Regions from separate parts of the Desulfovectis peckii genome, predicted to be linked through region 1. Evidence: riboswitches for the same ligand, from Rfam matches in the RefSeq annotation. Region 1 holds a riboswitch; the other holds the start of a gene.
The links. A riboswitch is a leader RNA that binds a small molecule or an ion and turns the genes downstream of it on or off. The one in region 1 is predicted to bind cyclic di-GMP.
Positions count from the first base shown of each region.

Region 1 (3,418 bases):
TAATAAAAACAAGATTTTCAGCGTAGTGTGGAAAGAAACGCAAGTTGGCTTGCTGATTGGCTTTGTTTGCGGTTCGGTATTGTCGATGATGGCGTACTTATGGCAGTCATCACCTACCTTGGGCCTGGTTGTGGGATTGTCCATGACCCTTTCGATCATTGCTGCCACTGCTTTAGGCAGCTTGGTACCGGTGCTCATTAGCCGCATCGGGGTGGATCCGGCCCTGGCTTCCGGACCCTTTATCGCTACCCTGATGGACATTACCAGTATGGTGATTTACTTTGGCATGGCCACCTTGTTTTTGTTGTAAAAAATTGTAAAATTAACCCTGCCTTTTTGGCAGGGTTTTTTCATGGCTTTCGGGACTTAGCGGAGGATAAGTTGTTTTAACTTAAAGCAAAAGCCGGTATTTTGCTGTCAAAAAGAGGTAAATTAACAGGTAAAAACAGGATAAAAATTTTTACTTCTATTACAGGTTTTTACATAAATGTTAGCTTTTGTTTTATATAATGCTGGTAAAAAGTAAAATGTGGGAGGCAATGAAGTGCGCTTCTAATTTGGGCACCTGAAGCGCACGGAGTGAGTGGTGCAACCGACCCGTTCTGTAAAAAGAGCGGGTTTTTGTGTTTTATTGGCCATAGAAAGGGGGTGGATTATTGAGGGGTTATCGTTCTAAAGTGTTAATGACCGGGCTTGTGTTTATGGCGGTGCTTTTTTTCGGTATTTTATTGATATCTTCCAGTTTTGCCACTGACGAAAAGTTACCTACCGCAACGGCAACGATTGCCAGAGACGGTAATATTGTAGAGGGAAATATTTTTAACAGCGGCAGTTTATGGTATCCCGGATATCGGGAAGAAGGCATTTTACGGCTGATAAATAATCGTGGCGAAACAATAAAAATTGCCAAATTAGGTATGAATGCAGAACTGTCTAAAGGGGGCCAAAAACTTTCTGTCGTTGAAGGTGCCGGAAAACAATACCTAACAAGCATGGAACTGGTGATAAGCTATAACGATCCGCTAAAAGGTGTGGTAAACGGTGAACTTTTTAGCGGCACTTTTGACGACTTAATTAATGGGGCTGAACTGGCTTCACCGATTAAGCTGTCAAAAGACGGCTATGTGGACTTAAAGTATTTACCCTGATAAGATAAACCGAATAACATGCTCACTCGGGCAGAAACCTTTGCCATTATCTGCAGGTTGGCGGGCTATCATGACGAACATACCGGAGACGACGATTTAGGAGACCTAACCTATTGATAAAAATTCATACCGTAAAAAAATGTGAAAATTTGTAAACATAACAAAAAGTATTACTAATAATCTAACAAATAATTGCATTTTAACTTACAAATTTTTACACACGAAGACCCAGGTGTTGTTATATAATTAGGCAAAATACTAAACTCATATTGGTGAAGGAAACAATGAAGCGCGTTCTTTATTTGGGCACCTGGGACGTGCAGAGTTAGTGGTGCAACCGGCCTTTGTATTGAGGCCGGTTTTTTGTATTTATCAACGCTCTTAGGGCGAGGAAATAGAATTTTAATATTAATTTTTTATCGAGTAGGTTTATTGCCTGCTCTTTTTTGGTTTGCTGGGGCGTGATAGCTCAGGGGTTGAGTCCGCTTACCGACGGTACGAAAGTAGTATTTAAATAACGACTTAAAAGCACCGTGAATTACCCGGATAATTTACCGATAACTACACTTTGGCATGCTTACAGCATAAAAGGCGGCCATTAAAATTATAAACAGCAAAGATAAAATTGACTAAGCCGGCTGAAAGATAAGCTCATTTAAATTATTTAACCCTTTTAACAGCGGTTAAAGCCGGCTGTTTAAGGGGTTATTTTTATTTAAAGGTTATTATTGTCAACGGAGAAAATTATTTATAAATGTAGAATAGTAATACGCATAAAATCTTGAGGAGTGTTACTTACCATGCGTATTGCGCTAAATAAAAGTTTTAAAATACCGTTGATGTTTCTGGCGCTTGTTTTCACCGGACTAATGGCCTATTTAATATATATTCAGGTTGGGCAGCCGGTTTATCAAGAGGAGAAAGTTGCCCTCTACAATTACCAAAATGCCGGTACCGCTAACTACCAAGTGCTGCTAAAACCTAACATGCTTTACAGCCAACCAAGCATGGGGGAAGGAGAAACCTATATCACCGCCACCGTTGATCAAATCCGGGCTTCCTTTAATTATCAATTTACCGGTGAGCGGCCGGAAAACATTATAAGGAGACTATGAGATCGTGGCGGTAATGGAAGGATACACCGGCAGGCAGGAAAAGGAGCAAACAAAGACCATTTGGAAGAAGGAAACTGTTTATTTGCCGAAAACAAGCTTTAATATGCAGGGTCAAGAGTTTTCCGTCAGTAAAAATGTTTCCGTTAAACTGGAAGATTATAATAACTTTATCAGTGCATTGGCAGAAAGCACCAAGATCAATACTCAATCAAGATTGTCCGTGATCATGCGTGTGAACCTTAAGGCAGAAACCGAACACGGCGTGATTGAAGAAAAAGCGGCACCCGCAATAATCATTCCCCTGGGGACAAGCTATTTTGAAATAGCCAAAAATGAAATTAACCAGCCCGGTGCGTTGGAGAAAACGCAAAAAGTCCGGCAGCCGATAAATAAAAGCAAAGTGGCCGCTTATGGCGTTGGCTTGGCCGGAGGTATCATTGCTTTAATTTACTTAATTTTCTTTACCAATGCAACCCAAAAGGATCTCTATGCCAAGCAGCTGGATCAAATCTTTAAAAAGCACGGCAGCCGGCTGGTTGCTTTAGAAAGGGATGCCGGCATGGCACATGATGATTTCTATAAGGTTTACTCTTTTGAAGACTTAGTGAGAATTTCCGATGAGCTTGGCCAGCCGATTATGTACAAATTTAGTGAGGATTATAAAGACATCTCAAAGTTTTACGTTACCGTCGAGCAAAATACATATCTTTTTGACTTAAAAGAGTACGTTAACCGGCAGCTAAAAGAGCAAAAGCAGAAAAAAGTTAAGCCGAAGGCCAAAAACGAAGCGGTACAAGCAGCACAGCCAGCCACAACTTGGCAGTCAAATGAAGGGCAAACCAAAGATATTTAAAAGCAGGGTAACCCCCTGCTTTTATTCATGTGGTTTATGCGATTAGTTTTAATCTACTACTTTAGTACCGTTAATTATTATCCAATCGTACCGGCGGAAATGTTTCTATCGTAGCAAGTATAAAGCCCTAAAGAAGGTTAAAATTAGAATAACAAATTTACAATATATGTAAATTTAAAAGCGAGGGCTTTCCCTATGTATGTAAAAAAATGTATACAATGCGGCGGAAATTCATACAGCGCGGTAAAAGAGAACCGCTGGTTGTGTCCTTACTGCAATTCCGATCTTACCGCTGAGCCTGC
Region 1 covers NZ_AP042409.1:283,046-286,463, forward strand. The annotation lists gene mgtE (magnesium transporter) at 1-310, shown strand, start outside; cyclic di-GMP riboswitch class II at 524-607, shown strand; gene ACZ5NG_RS01415 (hypothetical protein) at 657-1,148, shown strand; cyclic di-GMP riboswitch class II at 1,417-1,500, shown strand; gene ACZ5NG_RS01420 (hypothetical protein) at 1,949-2,263, shown strand; gene ACZ5NG_RS01425 (DUF5305 domain-containing protein) at 2,277-3,116, shown strand.

Region 2 (3,418 bases), 330 kb from region 1:
GCAAAAACAGTGTCGAGTTAGTTGACTGTGATCTGCCGAGTATCACTGTTGATAAAGACGGGGTAAGAATAGTTGCCAAAGGCAAAACCTCAGTAAAAATAGTTAAACTGGAATCTGGGGCAACCTTGGTAGAACTAAGCATTAGCGGCCCCGGCTTTGAAAATGTAACCGTTACCCAAGAGGTACCGAAAGATGCAAAAATCTCACTCTCCGGTGACTTTACAAACATAGAAGTAGCAGCTGCTGAGGTAAAAGTTTCCTTAGAAAAAGGCAGCATTAAAGACCTAACCGTTACCAAAGACGCTGAAGACGCAGAAATTAATCTGGCTAAAAACACCAAAGTAGAAGAAATGACCATAGACGCCAAGATAACCATCAAAGGTAAAGGTGAAATTGACACCGCCAATGTAAATGCTGATGGTGTAAAATCAGAAATTGAGCCGAAAGAAACACAAGGCAAGGAAATTAGTGAAGAAAGAAGAACCACCGGCGGTGGCGGTGGTGGCGGTGGTGGTGACAGTGATAGTGATAGTAAGGTTGAGGTAACTGCTATTAAAGTGACAGGTGTTGCTAATGTCGGAGAAACATTGACGGCTGAAGTAACGCCATCTGGAGCAAAGGTTAATTATCAGTGGATGAGTAGCGGCAGTAAAGATGGCACATACACCAACATTAAAGGAGCAACAAATAAGACTTATACGCTTACTGAGGCCGATGCAGGTAAATGGATTAAAGTAAAAGCAACAGGAACAGGCAACTATAAAGGAACGGTAGAAAGTAAGCCGGTGGGGCCGGTAAAAGAATTTAACGTAATCTCTAATATCTTGGAAGCCGAATTTGAAGTAACTAAGTAATTTGGCCCAACTATTTATGACAATATAATGCCATAAATAACAATGAGCAATAAGCGCGGACATGCACCCAACTTAAGTCCACAGAGGCAAATGAAGGGGATGCCCGAGTAATTCGGGTATTCCCTTTTTGCGTTACTAACTACAACAGGCAATAAATATATGTTGGGAAAGGGGTGAAGTTGAAAAAACAGAGGTGTTTAAGTAAAAGATGTTGGTTAGTTGTTGAGAATTAAAAAAGGCAAAACCTGTCGAAAGGCGAGAACGCAAAGCTAAAGAGCCTTTCGGAAACTAATGGCAGCTTGGTTGCCAACTAATTGAGAAGATCAAAGTGAACAGGGAGGTTATAAAGTGAAGAAGAGAATTTCAATAGTATTTGCACTTACTTTAGCATTTTTGCTGGTAATGACATCAGCGGCAATGGCAGAAACCGGACTCCCCGATGGAGTTAATGGAAAGGTAATTTCTAATGTGCTAGAAGGTTCAATTACTGTAGGTGAAGAACCAAGTGAAGAAAAAGAAGTAGCTAATATAGACGAGTTAAAGACAGCGCTAACAGATGATAATGTAAAGACAATCAATATTACAGGTGATATTTCAAGTATTACCGAAACAATATTAGTAGACAGATCAGTAACAATTAAAGGTAATAACAAAACTTTGTCATTCACGGATGCTTTAAATGAAGGAGCTAACGGAAAAAGAAACGGGTTACTTGTTACAGCAGACGGTGTGACAATTGAAAACTTAAATATTAAAATGACAGCAGAAACAGGGTGGCAAGGTGTTTACGGCATCCAAGTATATGGAGCAACTAATGTAACTATTAATGGTTACACAGGTAGCGGCGGAGACGCAGCTTTGCTGGTTAACGGTTCAACAGTAACCTTAAACGGAACTATCAATGTAAGCGACAACGAATTTGGTGGTATTGAAGTATCTGGTGATACATTAGGAATAGGTAATTTATCATTGGATGTAAATAATGCAACTATAGAAAACACTTCAGAAGCTCCTGGCAAGCCAACAATCTGGGAAGATAAAGTAAGTGGACATGTTAAAGGAATAGATGAGTATCACCCCATTAGAGTTTTAAAATATGATAATGATGGAAATCCAACACAATCACAAGTACAATACTACAAGGACAAAGCAAATTCACAATTTATTGAGTTAAAATGGGTAGAAAAACCTGATAGTACTACTGATAGTACTTTTGAGGTTTCAGTAAGTGCAAAAAATAATGTTGCTGGTGTAGCAATTCCAAACGTTCTCTATATTATAGATGTACAAGGTGGTAACTTTGAAGCCGTTGAGCTTGTAAATGGTGAGGAAAAACAGAAGCTTGGCGAAGGTGATGGTTACTGGTATTGGGGCAATCTAAATGGTGGATTTACCTTTGATTTTAGAGAAGCAACAACAACTTTCAAGGTAACTGCTGAAGAAAATGGTAAATACAATGTTAAGATTTATGCTGTACAGCTAGAAAAATAAAATCTTCATCGAGGGAAATCCCTAATTAATCGTAACAACGAAAGAAACTGAAAGAAAGAAAGGTCACCTAAATGCAGGTGACCTTTCACTTTATGGCACACCTGCCACGGGGACGTTCCTTATGGCAGGTGAACTGCCATAAGGAAAGCCCCATGAGGCTCTTTTTTTATACCATCTTCTTCCATGCTATAATGTTAACATATTGAGTTTTTAGTTTTGAAGCTTTTTATAAAGCCAAACTCTACAACAACTTTGGAGGTAATTTCATGATTTCTCATCTGCAGGCAATGCAAATAGAAGTCAGCGCAGTGTGCAATCTAAAGTGTACTTTTTGCCCTACCACTTACATAAAATCGGCTCGGGAACCCCGGTTTTTCCCGCTCGAACTTTATAAAGATTTAATTCCATATTTCCCTAATACCAACTGGGTTTATTTGCAGGGCTGGGGCGAGCCTTTTCTGCACCCGGACCTGTGGACTATGGTTGCCTTGGCGAAAAAAACCGGGGCCAAGGTGGGGCTAACCACCAACGGCAGCTATTTTGATGATCAAAATCTGGCCCGGCTTTTTGAAGGGGGCGCCTCTGGCCTGGATCTGGTTTCCATTTCCATTGCCGGTGCCACACCCGAAACGCACAACAAGATACGGGTGGGCTCGGATTTAAAGGCCATATTTGCGGCCGTGCGGGATCTCATTGAGGCTAAGAAGCAACATAAAAGTGTGTTACCCATCGTTAAGTTTTCATACATGCTGACTAAGCAATCAATTGCCGAACTGCCTGCCGCAGTGGCTGCCGCGGCTAATTTGGGTGTAGATGAGCTTTACACCACAAATCTGGATTATGTTTTTGACGCCCGGGCAGATCAGAGCAAAGTGTTTGCCTACCAGGAAGAACCGGACCCAGCCCATTTGAAATATATATCTGAAGCGGAGAAAGTGGCGCGGGATAGGGGGTTCCCCTTTCGCAGTTATCCGTTGCATATAAAAACTGAACTTGCGGTTTGCGATTTAAACCCCAATGAATTTGTTTATATCACCGCCAACGGCGATGTGACCCCCTGTACCTACTTGGGT
Region 2 covers NZ_AP042409.1:615,918-619,335, forward strand. The annotation lists gene ACZ5NG_RS03030 (S-layer homology domain-containing protein) at 1-854, shown strand, start outside; cyclic di-GMP riboswitch class I at 1,082-1,165, shown strand; gene ACZ5NG_RS03035 (pectate lyase-like adhesive domain-containing protein) at 1,203-2,345, shown strand; gene ACZ5NG_RS03040 (radical SAM/SPASM domain-containing protein) at 2,612-3,418, shown strand, end outside.
Region 2: linked by a shared signal. The riboswitch ahead of ACZ5NG_RS03035 (pectate lyase-like adhesive domain-containing protein) and the one ahead of ACZ5NG_RS01420 (hypothetical protein) in region 1 are both predicted to bind cyclic di-GMP.